DNA from 3 places in the Sphingobacterium sp. E70 genome. Region 1 is predicted to be linked to each of the others. Evidence: riboswitches for the same ligand, from Rfam matches in the RefSeq annotation. Region 1 holds a riboswitch; each other region holds the start of a gene.
What was found. Region 1 has a riboswitch for thiamine pyrophosphate ahead of pnuC (nicotinamide riboside transporter PnuC). Riboswitches for the same ligand answer to the same signal wherever they lie in the genome.
Positions count from the first base shown of each region.

Region 1 (5,224 bases):
AAGTTAGCGCAGAAAAGCGGAATGACGCAAATTATAAAAGCAGGGAGGTCAAAAACCACTAGAGATGTACATCGTAAATTCCCAGTTCAAAAGTTTAAATTTTATAGCAAAGATTATTTGTAAGATCTAGAAAATAGTATATCTTTGCGACACGTCCCCGTAGTTCAATGGATAGAATTTCAGATTCCGGTTCTGACGATATGAGTTCGAATCTCGTCGGGGACACTTCCTATTTAACAATAAAAAAAGACGATCAATTGATCGTCTTTTTTATTTAACAATTATAACTCCAAAATTGTCAGAAATCTCCAGTTAAAATTCTACTGCAGATCCAGATCCAGCCTAACGTTTAGGACAAATTCTTTTGCAGTAATTTATGCTGAGATGCCGTAAATATATTCGAAACAAAATATTGATTTCATTGTCAGCGGCTGCGCCCGAAATCCCCGTATGGGGATAGAGTTTAATGACATTGAACAAAATAATCTCCACAAAGTCTCTACTTTCTATCGCTATACGCTCATATAATGAGGTATTATCAACCTTATTTTTGAGATTTTCCCAAGAACGAGTCGCAAGCTCCAGAATACTATTTTCCCTAGCTGTATAGTCCTGCTGCATTTCATCCAATTTCCGGAAAGCAGCTTTACTTTCTTTTGCTCCCATTTCCCCTGATTGGACTTCAATACAAATAACTTCTCGATCAGATCCAAAAACCGATCGTACATCCCCATAAAATTCACCAATAAGGTCAACTCCGCAAATGGCATAAAAGGATATTGATAGAGCAGCTCAGGTCGTGTACTTTTTGAGGCATCAATAAAAAAGACTGGTTGTCGTCTACCCATATATTGTCTAGTGAAAAAGAATGCGATGCTGTCGCCTCAAGGCCGAAAGTATCCCAATCGTAATGAATCAATGCAAATTCACGCGCGACAAAGAAAGATTTTACAAGTGGATTTCCATCCTGATCCAACAGTTGTTGTCCATCCGCCTGAATATAGGCGTTCAAGGTAAAATGTGTCAGGTGGGGTGCTCCAGTAGCATATTTCCAAAGCCCTTTCAAGCGATAAGACTTGCCCTCACGTTCAGCGATGCCTGCAATCTGCCCACTTCCTCCAAAACATATCTGTTTTGAAGTGAAAATATCCTGCCCAACTTCGGAGTCAATAAAACCAACAAAAGATTCGCTCCCGCACATAAAGTTACCGTCCACGCCAATCCCCATCCCAGTAGGCTAGCTCCTTCAACAGGAAAGCCCACTAACCAGATCCAGCCCCAAGCCATTCAGAGATTCTGGTACCCAGATTTTAAACCACTTGTTCAGGTATATCAGTTCAAGCTGCTCATCAGACAAACTCTTTTGCTGAATTGCTTTCTGTTGCTGATCTTTTAGAACAGCAATAGCTGCATCAGTCAGTTGCATATTTTTTTCATCACTTAATATTCTCCGCCAATTAAAATAGCCACTAAAAGCCATCACAAATAAAAATAAGGTTAAACCAGCATAAAGGAATAGACCTTTGTGTATAAGCAAGGGAATTGCCATCAGGTTACTGATGTTCAATAAAATCAATTTTCAAGTTTACGCTTTGCCAGCAGCCACATCCCTGCCCAGGCTGTACAGGAAACAAAAGAGTCCCATAACGGAACATCCGAATCAGTTAAATGCACCAGACCAAAATAGAACAATAGGAAACCGACTACACAGATAAAACCAACAATCTGCCAATCTCGGGCTGTACTACGGCTGATCGGTACGATCGTATCACTGCTATATTTCCAATAGATCCAACCATAGACGCTCATCACCAAATAATAGAGATGCAACAAGATTTCTGCATATAATTTTGCATGGAATAATACATATACGGATATGATAATGCCTATTATCCCAAAGAGGTAATTGATCGATTTATTTTGCCTTGAAAACCAAACCTGCAAGATACCAAAACATACCCCAGCCATTCAGCTATGGTGGCTTGCTGCATTTGCTGAATAAAAGCCTCGAAAATTGTATCAGAAGTCATTCAATTGTTTATTAGTTCGTGTAATTACATAATAAACTTATGAGCGGAAAAAACGGATGTTTTTATTGAAATTAAAATCCCTACGCCAGCATTATCCGGATCAGGTATATAAAAGCGATTGCACAAGGTCGTACAATCGCTTTTATTGGGTATAATCTCAGCCCAGATGACATTGTCATTTCCGAGCACCCCATAAGTATATTGTTTATTGAAATTAATCTATATCAATCAATTTCAACGCTTTATGCGTACGGATACGCGTCTCTCTACAAAGCTCAGCATCATCATTTAACGATTTGCCATGAGAAGGAATCATCTCGCGTAGTTTCTTGCGGTATTCATCTGATTTAGCACGCTCAGGGAAACATTTCTTCAATAGACTGATCATGATTGCCACCGAAGTTGATGCACCTGGAGAAGCTCCCAATAGCGCGGCGATAGAACCGTCTGCACTTGAAACCACTTCTGTACCAAACTCCAAAATTCCACCTTTCTTCTCATCCTTTTTAATCACCTGAACACGTTGACCGGCTTTCTCAATAACCCAATCTTCCAATTTAGCTGTTGGCATAAATTGTTTCAGCGATTCCAATTTATCTTTAGGAGATTTCATCACTTCCGTAATCAGATACTTCGTCAACGGCAAATTGTCAAGTCCTGCCGATAACATCGGACGGATATTGGATAATTTGATCGATGCAGGCAAATCAAAATAAGAACCTTGCTTCAAGAATTTGGTTGAGAAACCAGCATACGGACCGAAAAGTAAGGCTTGTTTTCCATCGATATAACGGGTATCTAAGTGCGGTACAGACATCGGTGGCGCGCCAACAGATGCTTTACCATAGACTTTAGCATGGTGCGTATTGATAATTTCTTCGTTTACGCATCTCAACCATTGTCCTCCTACAGGGAATCCACCGTAACCTTTTGCTTCTGGAATACCAGATTTCTCCAGCAATAACAAGGAGTGACCTCCAGCACCGATAAAAACAAACTTCGCTTTTAGCTCCTCTTTATCCCCGTTTTCAGATCTTTCACTTCGATTTCCCAACGGCCATCGTCTTCACGATCGATATCAACAACTTCGTGGTTTAAGGAAATTGAAATATTTTCTTTGTTTGCTAGGTTATTAATCAAATCACGTGTCAATGAACCGAAATTCACATCGGTACCTAAGTCCATCTTGGTTGCAGCAATTTTCTCACTTGCATCCCGCCCTTCCATCATCAAAGGAATCCATGACTTCAATAGCGTTGCATCTTCGGTATATTCCATGCCTTTGAACAAGGTCTGGGTGTTCATTGTTTCCCATCTTGTCTTCAGGAATTTCACATCTTTTTCACCAAAAACCGCACTCATATGGGGAATGCTGCGGATAAAGTTCTCTGGTTGGGCAATAATACCCTTATCAACCAAGTACGACCAAAACTGCTTAGAAACTTCAAATTGCTCAGCAATTTTAACAGCTTTATCAACTTTTACGGAACCATCTTTTTGTTCCGGTGTATAATTCAATTCGCACAAGGCCGAGTGACCTGTACCAGCATTATTCCAAGCGTCAGAACTCAGCCGCCACAACATCCAAACGCTCGAGAATTTCAATATTAACGTCTGGGCTTAATTCATTGATTAGAGTACCCAAAGTAGCACTCATAATCCCGGCGCCGATTAGAACAACGTCAACTTCTTTATTTGATTTTTGCTCATGTTTTTGTGATTGATGCAAATTTAATATAGTTTTGGTAAACCCCAAGTCTTTTGTCAAAAAACTGTACTTTTTAGAAACACTTATTCAAAAATACCATTGATTTATTAAAATAATCCTAAGCATAATTGAAATTCCACTTTTTCCAGTTTTCTAAGGCCATACATGGGATATCGTTCATCGATACGGCAGTAAATAGTCCCAAATAAGACAAAGGCCCATTGCTTTTTGAATCGTTATTTATCGAAAGATTTTGTGTTATAATATAGTTTTAACATTTTTGCAAAAACATCAACGAATAACATTACACTCTTATATGAAACTACTTGAAGGAAAAATTGCTTTGGTAACTGGAGCATCAAAAGGAATTGGAAGAAAAATTGCGGAAGTGTTTGCACAACACGGCGCCAATGTTGCTTTCACTTACCTTTCGTCTGTAGAAAAGGGACAAGCGCTGGAAAAAGAGCTTCAAGCCTACGGAACAAAAGTAATCGGCTACCGTTCTGATGCTTCGAAATTTGAAGAAGCAGAACAATTAATCAATGCAATCGTTGCAGATTTTGGAAGCCTGGATATCGTAGTCAATAATGCTGGCATCACAAAAGATGGTCTGCTCATGCGTATGACGGAAGAAAACTGGGATGACGTCTTAAACGTCAACTTGAAATCCGTATTTAATGTTACAAAAGCTGCTTCAAAAATAATGATGAAAAACCGTAAAGGTTCTTTCATCAATATGTCATCCGTTGTTGGCGTCAAGGGAATGCTGGTCAATCAAATTATGCCGCTTCCAAAGCTGGTATCATAGGATTCACCAAATCCGTTGCTAAAGAATTGGGTTCACGTAACATCCGTGCAAACGTTGTTGCTCCTGGATTTATCCGTACAGAAATGACAGATATATTGGATCCTAAAGTGATCGCGACATGGGAAGCTGGAATTCCTTTGAAACGTGCTGGATCTCCAGAAGATGTAGCCAATGCCTGTCTTTACCTTGCATCTGATTTATCCGCATACGTCACTGGACAGGTTCTTCCTGTTGATGGTGGTATGTTGTAAAATATATCAAATACTGGTGTCCTAAAGTCGACACCAGTGTTTTTCTATAATTATTCCGAATACCAAAATTCGCCCGCAGACGCTTTTACATTATTCCGACTCTCCAGCTTTGGCTTTGCTACCCAATATTTCTAAATTTTAGCTAATTTTGTCCATCAAAATTTAAATGCTATGACGAATTGGACGGATTTTTTTGCAATTCAAACAGAGGACGACTTTAATCAACATTGTTTAGAAACTTATCACTTCCAACTGCAGCATTGTCAGGTTTACCGAGACTATGTTTCGCTGATAGGTAAAGAAAAAAATCAAGTCAAGCATTATACGGACATCCCCTTCCTGCCGATAGAATTTTTCAAAACACAAAAAGTTCTGGCTGCCGGAATGGCTCCCCAAATTGTGTTTTCAAGCTCAGGCACAACAGGCA
Region 1 covers NZ_CP079104.1:584,560-589,783, forward strand. Annotated here, with positions in the region: tRNA gene KUH03_RS04255 (tRNA-Arg) at 154-225, shown strand; gene KUH03_RS04260 (hypothetical protein) at 343-666, opposite strand; gene KUH03_RS04265 (hypothetical protein) at 752-1,228, opposite strand; gene KUH03_RS45235 (nicotinamide mononucleotide transporter) at 1,247-1,576, opposite strand; gene pnuC (nicotinamide riboside transporter PnuC) at 1,573-1,968, opposite strand; TPP riboswitch at 2,091-2,233, opposite strand; partial or broken gene mqo (malate dehydrogenase (quinone)) at 2,245-3,687, opposite strand; partial or broken gene fabG (3-oxoacyl-[acyl-carrier-protein] reductase) at 4,055-4,797, shown strand; gene KUH03_RS04285 (acyl transferase) at 4,969-5,224, shown strand, end outside.

Region 2 (5,224 bases), 1.7 Mb from region 1:
CATTGCGATAACCATAAGGATAACAAAATACTCCATGATTAGTGCATAGGTTTTCGATGCGTTCTGGTTTTTTGAATATGAAAAGAAGAAAGGTTCTGCCCCTAGTCTAAAAGCTGTAACAAATAAGCTTAAAAATACGGCCAATTTAGCAACTGCACCATATATACCTAAATCATCTTTCCCCGCCTCCCTGGTACCAATTTCAGAAAGAACATTTTGTCTAGATTCTCATTAATAATAAATGAAATATTAGCGACTAGAATTGGGAAGCTATACTTCAACATTTCATTCATTAATCTTTTATCTAGGCTGAATCGGAAAGTTAACAATTCCGGCAGTAATAGAATTAATGTAACAATACTTGCGAAAAGATTGGAAATAAAGACATAACCTATCCAACCTTCTTTGAACCATGTTCCAGCAAAATCAGCCCAAAAAGTATATTTATGTACCCAATCCGGCAAGAACAAAATAAAGAACAAATTTGAAATCACGGTAATACCAATATTGACAAATTTCAGCGCACTATACTTATAAGGTCTCCCCTCGGCACGCAATTTTGTAAATGGTATGACAGCAAGCGCATCCGCAACGAGAATAAATGCGAAGTATTTAATATATTGCTCATAAAGAGACACATCTCCACCATCCGCGAACCACGAAGCAATGGGTCTTGTGAAAACAAATACAGACAACAGTAATAATCCGGCGGTAATTAAAGTAATAAAGAAGCTATTATTGTAAACTTTATTCTTATTCTGTGGTTCAACTTTCTGTAAATACCGGAAATAAGTTGTCTCCATTCCAAATGCTAGAATAGCATTCAGCATGGACATCCACGCATAAAAATTAGAATAAATTCCATAAATCGCTGCATCTTTGAATTTACGGAGATAGAGCGGTGTCATCAGGAATCCTATCATTCTTGAAACGATAGTAGTCACACCATAGATAACGGTATCGCTGAGAAATTTCTTTATTGTTGACACTAGGCTTGGGATTGGACTCTTTTAATCACTTCAAAATTAGAAAAGCCCTTCAGCTCGCCTTCCTCAACTTCAACAGCTTCAACAGTTGCATCCTCTGGACCTTCCTGGCAGAAGTCCATCATTGAATCGAGTGCAAAATCGTCACCTTCAGCTTCAATATAGACAGATCCATCTTTTTGATTGACAACAAAGCCTTTTACACCAACCTGATCTGCAACAGCTTTGGCCGTCAATCGAAAAGACTCCTGTACTTTACCCCTTATTGAAATATTCAAATGTTTCATAAGAGCAAAAGTACAGAAGTTTTTGTGGAATTAAATACTATGCTAAACGTTTGATTTTAACTTTATCTGTCAAACGCATGTGTTCCATACCTTGGAGCAAAACAACTCCCGGCTTTTTACCTACTTCCAGAGATCCATATTTATCTTGGATATTCAACGCAACAGCCCCGTTGATTGTAGCCCATTGAATGGTTTGCAAGAAATCCAAATCTTCGAAATGTTCATGCAATGCTTTCAACTCTTCCAATACTGAAAGCGTATCGTTCGATGCCAAACTATCCGTTCCGATAACTAAGGGTTGTCCAGCATTTATAAAATTATGAATCTTAGGTAAAGCACCCTCGATATATAAATTTGCTTTCGGACACAAACACCACACAACATCCCGATCCATACGCTCCACAAAATCCAAATCTTTTAATGAAGTATACGTATTATGAACTAACAACAACTTATTCGGATAAGGCAAATAAGGTAAATAAGACTGGATCGAATTCCGGGCCTGCGCTTTAATAGAATCTGCATTTTTCCCGATACTCTTATAGAAGTCCAGGAACTCACCTGTCTTGTATCTAAACAATTTATTCTCTTCATCACTCTCCTGATTATGAATACTAATGATGTTCGTCTCAGGGACAGCTTTTTTGAATTTTTGAAAAGAGCTTTTGAACAGGAATAAGGTGCATGTGGTGTAATCGACACATGGCCATTTCTGAATTCTTGCGTCAACGATTTTGCTTCTTTTAATTTAAAATCAGCTTCCTCAGGTTCAACACCAATGACTTCCACAAACGTATGATAAAGTATTTGCGATTCCTCTTTCAGTGTAGAAGAGTTATCTGTATTCGCATGATCGCCCACAGCTACAATACCATTTTCATACATCTCTTTATCCGCCTTTGCCATTGCATCATCCATTTTCTTCATTGAAGCACTACGTGAAGTCATCACCTGACTCAAGAAATTCGGCAGACCGGTACCTTTGGGTACTACACCTTTCATATGTGACAATTCAAGATGGCAATGGGCGTTGATAAAACCTGGAATAATAACGCCATCATACCTTTCGATCTTGACCTTATCATTCAAAGTAAACGATGCGGGTTCGTAAATACCCTGAATTACCCCTCTTCATCTACCGCTACAATACCATCTTTTATTGGCATCGAAGTGATCGGTAGAATATAATTTGCGCTTAAATATTTTAACATTTTATCTCCTCACTCTCAAATTAGTAATTAAAAATTTTTGACCGATATGAATACATACTAACAGTAGAAAACTCTATGCCAAGGTACCTAAAAAGAACAATAAATACCAAAAACAAGCCTAAACGTAAAACTTTAAACCATAAGGAAATTTTAACAAATTTTTAACTAGCTTGGCTTTTTGTCAAAAACACATCATGTTATACCATTCCGATTTTAATGTATATATTCGCACCATCGAATAGGGGTGCCTTGTTTTGTCAAAAACACAAATAAGGGCTGAGATTATACCCAACAGATTAAGTTCTGTGCACCTGATCCAGGTAATGCTGGCGGAGGGAGAGGTTAGTTAAATAGAACGATCATAGTGACCCCTTTCTATGATTTGTTTAACTTAAACAAAATACATCAACATGATCAAATTTTTGATTTGTAGCGCTTTAGCTACTGTTTCTATCCAAATTGCTGTTGCTCAGCACAATTTGACGATTAAGACCGTAGACAAGAACACACAAAGGCCGCTACAAAATGCATCAGTATCCCTGGATGGACAGGCTTCTTTTACAACCAAATCGGACAAAGATGGTCTGATCAAATTGTATAATATCCAGAAAGGGAAGCATTCCGTTCAAGTTTCTTTTATAGGATATCATACTTGGACCCAAAACCTGAACATTGAGCGCGACATGCAATTGACGGTCCAACTTGATCCGAAAACAATTCGTACAGAAGAAGTACTCGTTGTATCTACCAGAGCCAAAAAGAATGCCCCAACAACATTCAAGAATATCTCAAAAGAAGAGATTTCCAGAAACAATCTAGGGCAAGATATCCCTATCTATTGAATCAAACACCTTCTGTCCAGGTCAACTCCGATGCAGGGGCCGGCATAGGATATACAAACATGACCATTCGTGGATCTGACAACCAGCGCATCAACGTAACGCTTAATGGAATCCCACTAAATGATGCTGAAAGCATGGGCTCATTCTTTGTCAATCTTCCTGATTTCGCATCATCTACCGAAAGCATTCAAGTGCAACGAGGGATTGGAACCTCGACAAATGGTGCTGGTTCCTTCGGTGCTTCCTTAAATATTCAATCCAATACCTTAGCCGAAAAACCCTATGTTGAGCTCAATAATTCTTTCGGTTCTTATAATACCTGGAAAAATACCGTAAAGCTCGGAACCGGTTTGATCAACGACAAATTTGCTTTCAATGCGCGGTTATCTAGGATTAGCAGTGACGGTTATATTGAAAGAGCTTCTTCAGATTTACAATCCTTTTATATCGATGGAGGCTACTATGGAAAGAAACATATTTTAAAAGGGATCGTATTTTGGGAAAAGAGAAAACCTACCAGGCCTGGAACGGTGTACCAGAGCCCTTGATTACTGGAGACAGATCCCGTATGGATGATTATGCAGATAATGGTTTATATATATCGGGGACAGAAAAAGACCGTTTTATGAATGCTGGGCGAAACTATAACCTTTATACGTACAAAAACCAAACGGATAACTATACCCAAAAGCATCACCAACTTCATTACACCAATATCCTCAGTGATAAACTCACATTGAATACCGCCTTACATTATACAAGAGGTTATGGCTACTATGAGGAGATGAGACCGGGGATAAATTAAGTAAATATGGACTGCCAGACGTCATTATTGGTCAAGATACCATCAAAAAAACAGATCTAGTCCGTAGAAGATGGTTAGATAATTATTTCTACGGCATGACCTATGCCTTTAATTACAAACCCAACGATCAGCTTGAAATTATATGGGGCGGTGCATACAACCAATATCGAGGAAAGCACTATGGAGAGGTAATCTGGGCTCAATATGCTTCGACAGGATTTATAGACGACAAATATTATTTTGGTAAATCGCAGAAAAATGACTTCAGCAATTTCTTAAAAGTGGATTACAAATTGGATAAATGGATCCTAATGGCTGACGTGCAATACCGAAATGTAGACTACCGCATGTATGGCGATGATGATAAGGTCAAAAATTACAATTACCACCCAAAATTCAATTTTCTAAATCCCAAAGCAGGAGCAACCTACCTGTTAAATGACCATGCAAATATCTATGCTTCTTATGCCTTTGCGCAAAAAGAACCTGTCCGCAAAGATTTCATAGAGAAAAAACAGCAAACTTCCAGATCCAACGCCAGAAAAAATGCAGGATATCGAAATCGGGTATAGATTCAACAACACTAAATTTGAATTTGGATTGAATGGATATGGCATGTTTTATAAAGACCAATTGATCCCAACAGGTGAGATCAGTGATACTGGTTCTCCTATCCGCCAAAATGTGAAAAACAGCTATAGAATCGGGTTGGAATTTGACGGAACCTGGAACATCAGTAAGCAATTGAACTGGAAGGCGACGGCCAGCTTCAGTCAAAACAGAATTAAGAATTTCGAAGAAATTGTGAAAGATATCAATGGTGTCAGCCCCGATACCAAAATTTTCTATTCGAAGACGGACATCGCGCTTTCCCCAGGAACTATACTCTCCAGTAACTTTGCCTACAGTCCTATTGAGGTGCTCACATTTTCTTTGCTATCCAAATATGTTGGACGACAATATCTTGATAATTCATCCGCAAAAGAAAGAAGTATTTCTTCTTATTTTGTCAACAATTTGTTGGCGAATTATAGCTTCACCGCGTTAGGCATCAAAAACATCAATGCAACTTTACAGATCAACAACATCCTGA
Region 2 covers NZ_CP079104.1:2,265,732-2,270,955, forward strand. Annotated here, with positions in the region: gene KUH03_RS16135 (lipopolysaccharide biosynthesis protein) at 1-144, opposite strand, end outside; gene KUH03_RS16140 (lipopolysaccharide biosynthesis protein) at 168-989, opposite strand; gene KUH03_RS16145 (acylphosphatase) at 989-1,273, opposite strand; gene KUH03_RS16150 (amidohydrolase family protein) at 1,311-1,724, opposite strand; gene KUH03_RS16155 (amidohydrolase family protein) at 1,715-2,362, opposite strand; TPP riboswitch at 2,715-2,840, shown strand; gene KUH03_RS16160 (carboxypeptidase-like regulatory domain-containing protein) at 2,895-3,326, shown strand; gene KUH03_RS16165 (Plug domain-containing protein) at 3,260-3,874, shown strand; gene KUH03_RS16170 (hypothetical protein) at 3,871-4,131, shown strand; gene KUH03_RS16175 (TonB-dependent receptor domain-containing protein) at 4,227-4,703, shown strand; gene KUH03_RS16180 (TonB-dependent receptor domain-containing protein) at 4,678-5,224, shown strand, end outside.
Region 2: linked by a shared signal. The riboswitch ahead of KUH03_RS16160 (carboxypeptidase-like regulatory domain-containing protein) and the one ahead of pnuC (nicotinamide riboside transporter PnuC) in region 1 are both predicted to bind thiamine pyrophosphate.

Region 3 (5,224 bases), 1.6 Mb from region 1:
TTTTTGCCATTTATTGAAAGCTCGTAAAGTCCCGCCACAGCAATATAGGCACGGGCAGACTTAATCGGCTTGGTCGTTTTAAATGCTCTTCTGAAATACGGTGCCGCCTGCTCGTGAATATCCTGATTATCACTGATCCATTTCCCCTCCAGTTCTCCATCCCCATCATACCAGTCTCAAATGAAGCGATGGAAGATGTACTTTCACTCGCATTTTTGTCCCAGACACGCACTTTCCAATAGTATTTTGTCTGCCGTTTCAAGCTAATACCGTCATAATGAATCAACATCGCCGAACTCAGTCGCTTTCCGCTATTCCAGCTATTAGCTTTATTTTTTACCAATGCAAGTGAATCACTGCTTACCAAGATTTGATAAGCAGATTGCTTCGCTCCCTGTCGCTTATCGGTCAGTCGCCAGCTTAAGCGGGGATTTGATTTATCCACACCCAGCGGATTCACAAGATGTTCACAGTTCAATTCAATTGGCAGACATTCTTTTTGTTTTTGTGCATACAGTATCGAGCTTACACACAGCATCGTCATCAGTAAAATTTTCCGCATGTTTAGTTTATACTTCGTTCAGCTTTCTGTATTTCCTAGCATAGCATTTAGGTTCTTTCCTGGGTGACAATGCACACACTCAACAGGAATACAAAAAGTGTTAAATTGTTTTAGTTGATTCAAAAACGAATATATCAATTATTATCAAGATAATTAAACTGTACTGTCCTGTTATCCTGCCGATGAAAATTAATAGCAATGTTTTGGATTATTCATCAAAATAATCCTATATTAGTCCCGACTTTAGGGTGTCTGCATATGCGGGCTGAGATTTTACCCTTATAACCTGATCCAGATCATACTGGCGTAGGGAAAAGTAAGCTATCTTCCAGATACATTACTGTATCTTGTTGTTGCCATTCCTAAAGTTTTACCAAAAAAATAAAAGGAATGGAACTAACAATCAATCATCAAATCCGATTTTTCGACCCCGCACCGGGCTCTTTGGCCGAACTTTTACAGACGGAATTATCCGGTAAAACCCAAGGTATTGCCGTGGCCCTCAACAACTGCGTTGTTCCAAAAGACAACTGGACCGCAACAGTTTTACAACCCAATGATCATATCCTACTCATAACCGCTACACAAGGCGGATAATCTCGTATGGAGCAGAATCAATTCAATATACCTAATTCCCCATTAACATGACAGCAGAAAAAATCACACAAACCCCTTTTCCAAATTCAACCAAAATCTTTGTTCCTGGTACACTCTTCCCTATCAAGGTGGCCATGCGTCAGATTTCATTGAGTCCGACCAAATTGAGTAATGGACAGATCGAGGTCAACCCGCCCATCAGTATTTATGACACCTCTGGTCCCTATACAGATGGGACACAAGAGATTGACATCCGTAAAGGACTTCCCCGTCTTCGTGATCAGTGGATCCTGGACCGCGAGGATGTCATACAGCTTGAAGGGATCAGTTCGCAATATGGTCAAAAACGTCTGGCAGATACCACATTGGACGAACTTCGGTTTGCTTACAGCCATAAACCTAAAGTTGCTGCACCGGGTAAAAATGTGACGCAATTACATTATGCCAGAAAGGGGATCATTACACCAGAGATGGAGTATGTTGCCATTCGTGAAAACCAACGGATAGAGCAACTTGCTGATAGTACACCGGGCATGGATCATCAGCATCCGGGCGAAAATTTCGGTGCCCGAACTGTCGGAAAATATATTACACCAGAGTTTGTCCGTGAGGAGATCGCCGCTGGTAGGGCAATTATCCCTAATAATATCAATCATCCGGAAAGTGAGCCGATGATTATCGGTCGCAATTTTCTGGTAAAGATCAATGCCAATATCGGTAATAGTGCAGTGAGTTCAAGTATCGAAGAAGAGGTTGAAAAGGCCGTTTGGGCCTGCCGCTGGGGTGCCGACACAATTATGGACCTGTCTACAGGCAAAAATATCCACGAAACCCGCGAATGGATTATCCGCAATTCACCTGTTCCAATAGGTACTGTCCCGATCTATCAAGCGCTGGAAAAGGTCAAAGGTGTTGCCGAAGATCTCACCTGGGAAATTTTTCGGGATACCCTGATCGAGCAGGCCGAACAGGGTGTATCCTACTTCACAATACATGCTGGGGTTCTATTGCGTTATATCCATTTAACAGCACAGCGGGTGACAGGGATCGTGTCAAGAGGTGGATCCATCATGGCTAAATGGTGTCTTTTCCATCATCAGGAAAACTTCCTTTATACCCATTTTGAAGAGATCTGTCAGATCATGAAACAGTATGATGTTGCTTTTTCGCTTGGTGATGGGTTGCGCCCCGGCGCAATTGCCGATGCCAATGACGCCGCACAATTTGCAGAGCTGGAAACTTTGGGTGAGTTAACCAAGATTGCCTGGAAGCATGATGTACAAGTGATGATCGAAGGACCGGGCCACGTTCCGATGCAGCTTATCAAAGAGAACATGGAAAAACAGCTGGAATGTTGTGACGAGGCTCCATTTTATACCCTCGGTCCACTGACAACCGACATTGCTCCGGGTTATGACCACATTACTTCTGCCATTGGTGCGGCAATGATCGGCTGGTATGGCTGTGCCATGCTCTGTTATGTAACACCAAAAGAACACCTCGGACTGCCCAATAAAAAAGATGTGAAAGATGGTGTCATCACCTACAAACCGGCTGCGCATGCTGCAGACCTAGCCAAAGGACATCCTGGGGCACAGTATCGCGACAACGCCCTGAGTAAGGCGAGATTTGAATTCCGCTGGGAGGATCAGTTCAACTTGTCATTGGATCCAGACACTGCCCGTGAATACCACGACGAAACTTTACCTGCAGACGCTGCCAAAGTAGCACATTTCTGTTCGATGTGTGGCCCAAAATTCTGCTCCATGAAAATTACACAGGAAATCAGGGATAGCGCAGCACAGGGTATGCTTGAAAAATCACAGGAATTCATCGCCCAAGGAAAGGAAATCTATTTATGATCATTGCATTGACAGCAGCGGAAGAATTCACTTCAGAACTTCAGACCATACATGCACTGTTTGAACAGGGGCTTGATCTTTTGCACTTGCGAAAATATCATTTTTCAGATGAACAAATGCAGCGATATGTAGCATCAATAGATGCAACATATCACGATAGACTGGTTCTGCATTCTCATCCGCAGCTGTCAAATGCACTTCATATTAACAGAATTCATTTAAATGAACATCATCGGCGAAACGGCATTTTTGATCCGCAGCTGACCAACTGTATCTGCTCGACATCAGTCCATCATATCAATCAGTTCAATACGCTGGACAAATGCTGGAATTATGCCTTTTTAAGTCCATTATTTCCAAGCATTTCCAAAGCAGGCTATGGGCAGCACAATGCTGTACTGGATCAATTACAGTTCCGTTCCAATTTTGATGTTCATTTAATCGGTCTGGGGGATAAAAGCTGAGAACTGCCTGCTTTCAATGGAAGCTGGAGCAGATGGAATCGCTTTACTTGGCGCTTTATGGCAAGCCCCAACCCTATTCAACATTTTATTACATGCAAACATCAACTATGCTCGAAAGACTACAGTATATCTCGCAGGGACTGACACGGACAGAACAGAAGAACAACATCCTAAAGGCATTGGATGCTGGCGCCAACTGGGTCCAAATAAGGTGGAAACAAGCTGACGAGCAAGATTTCATTCGGCTTGCACAGCAGATAAAACAGATCTGTGAACAATTCGGAGCCAAATGCATCATCAATGACCATGTGAAACTTGCCAAGGAACTGGATGTCGATGGTGTACATCTTGGACTAACGGATTGTGCTATCGCCGATGCACGTCGGCTATTGGGGCCATCCAAAATTATTGGCGGTACCGCAAATAGCCTGGAAGATGTGCAAGGCCGAATAGCAGAACAATGTGATTACATCGGACTCGGCCCCTATAGACATACTGATACAAAACAAAAGCTCAGTCCATTATTAGGCCTAGCGGGATATGAAAATATCATCAACCAAATCAATCAGCAGGGACTCCCTCCTGTTCCGATTTTCGCCATCGGTGGAATCAGCAGTCTTGAAGACATTCAAAATCTGTTGCAGACAGGAGTTTATGGTGTAGCGGTATCAGGATTGATCACCCAGACACCAAACATTATTTCATCCATTAAAAATCTTTTACCATGAGCATATTACAAATAGCCGATCGCAGCTTTGCGTCCAGATTATTTATGGGGACAGGCAAATTTGGCAATCTGAACGAAATGAGTGCGGCCATTCAGGCTTCTGGTTCGCAGCTGGTTACTGTTGCACTCAAGCGGATTGACCAGCTTGCTGCACATGACGAATTAATCGCTGCAATTGATCTAACGACAATAGATCTACTTCCCAATACTTCGGGAGCAAGAACAGCAGAAGAAGCCGTTTTGGCGGCCCAACTTGCCCGAGAGGCTCTTGAAACAAACTGGGTCAAACTGGAAATCCATCCTGATCCACGCTACCTATTACCTGACCCGATTGAAACATTACGGGCAACAGAAGAACTGGCAAAATTGGGGTTTGTTGTCATGCCCTATATCCATGCAGATCCTGTGCTCTGCAAACGACTGGAAAATGCCGGAACAGCTGTCGTTATGCCTTTGGGGCGCCCATTGGCAGCAACAAGGGGCTCCGTACATTGGACTTCCTGGAGATCATTATCGAAGAAAGCAATGTACCGGTAGTTGTTGACGCTGGAATTGGCGCCCCTTCGGACGCCGCTAAGGCCATGGAAATTGGTGCTGACGCCGTATTGGTCAATACTGCAATTGCCGTTTCCAATAATCCGCTGTACATGGCAGAAGCTTTTAAAGAAGCCGTCATTGCGGGACGTAAAGCTTATGAAGCTGGTTTGGGCCCTATCAGTTCCCGAGCGATCAGTTCGAGTCCGTTAACCTCATTTTTATTCGATTGATATAGCGCCATGAACGATTTTAAAGAGATACTTGACCAATACAACTGGGAAGAAGTTCAAACAAAGATCTATGGCGCCTCGGATCAAGATGTACTGCGTGCATTAAACCGCGCGAATTTGACACTCAACGATTTCATGGCACTTATTTCTCCCGCTGCAACACCTTATCTGGAGCAGATGGCACTTAAAGCACAGCAGATCACGCAGCGACGATTTGGCAAGACCATCCAGCTTTATGCACCACT
Region 3 covers NZ_CP079104.1:5,296,513-5,301,736, reverse strand. Annotated here, with positions in the region: gene KUH03_RS37965 (family 78 glycoside hydrolase catalytic domain) at 1-38, opposite strand, end outside; gene KUH03_RS37960 (hypothetical protein) at 11-562, opposite strand; TPP riboswitch at 798-892, shown strand; gene thiS (sulfur carrier protein ThiS) at 953-1,159, shown strand; gene thiC (phosphomethylpyrimidine synthase ThiC) at 1,207-3,021, shown strand; gene KUH03_RS37945 (thiamine phosphate synthase) at 3,018-3,485, shown strand; gene thiE (thiamine phosphate synthase) at 3,518-4,213, shown strand; partial or broken gene KUH03_RS37935 (thiazole synthase) at 4,282-4,979, shown strand; gene KUH03_RS47325 (radical SAM protein) at 4,989-5,224, shown strand, end outside.
Region 3: linked by a shared signal. The riboswitch ahead of thiS (sulfur carrier protein ThiS) and the one ahead of pnuC (nicotinamide riboside transporter PnuC) in region 1 are both predicted to bind thiamine pyrophosphate.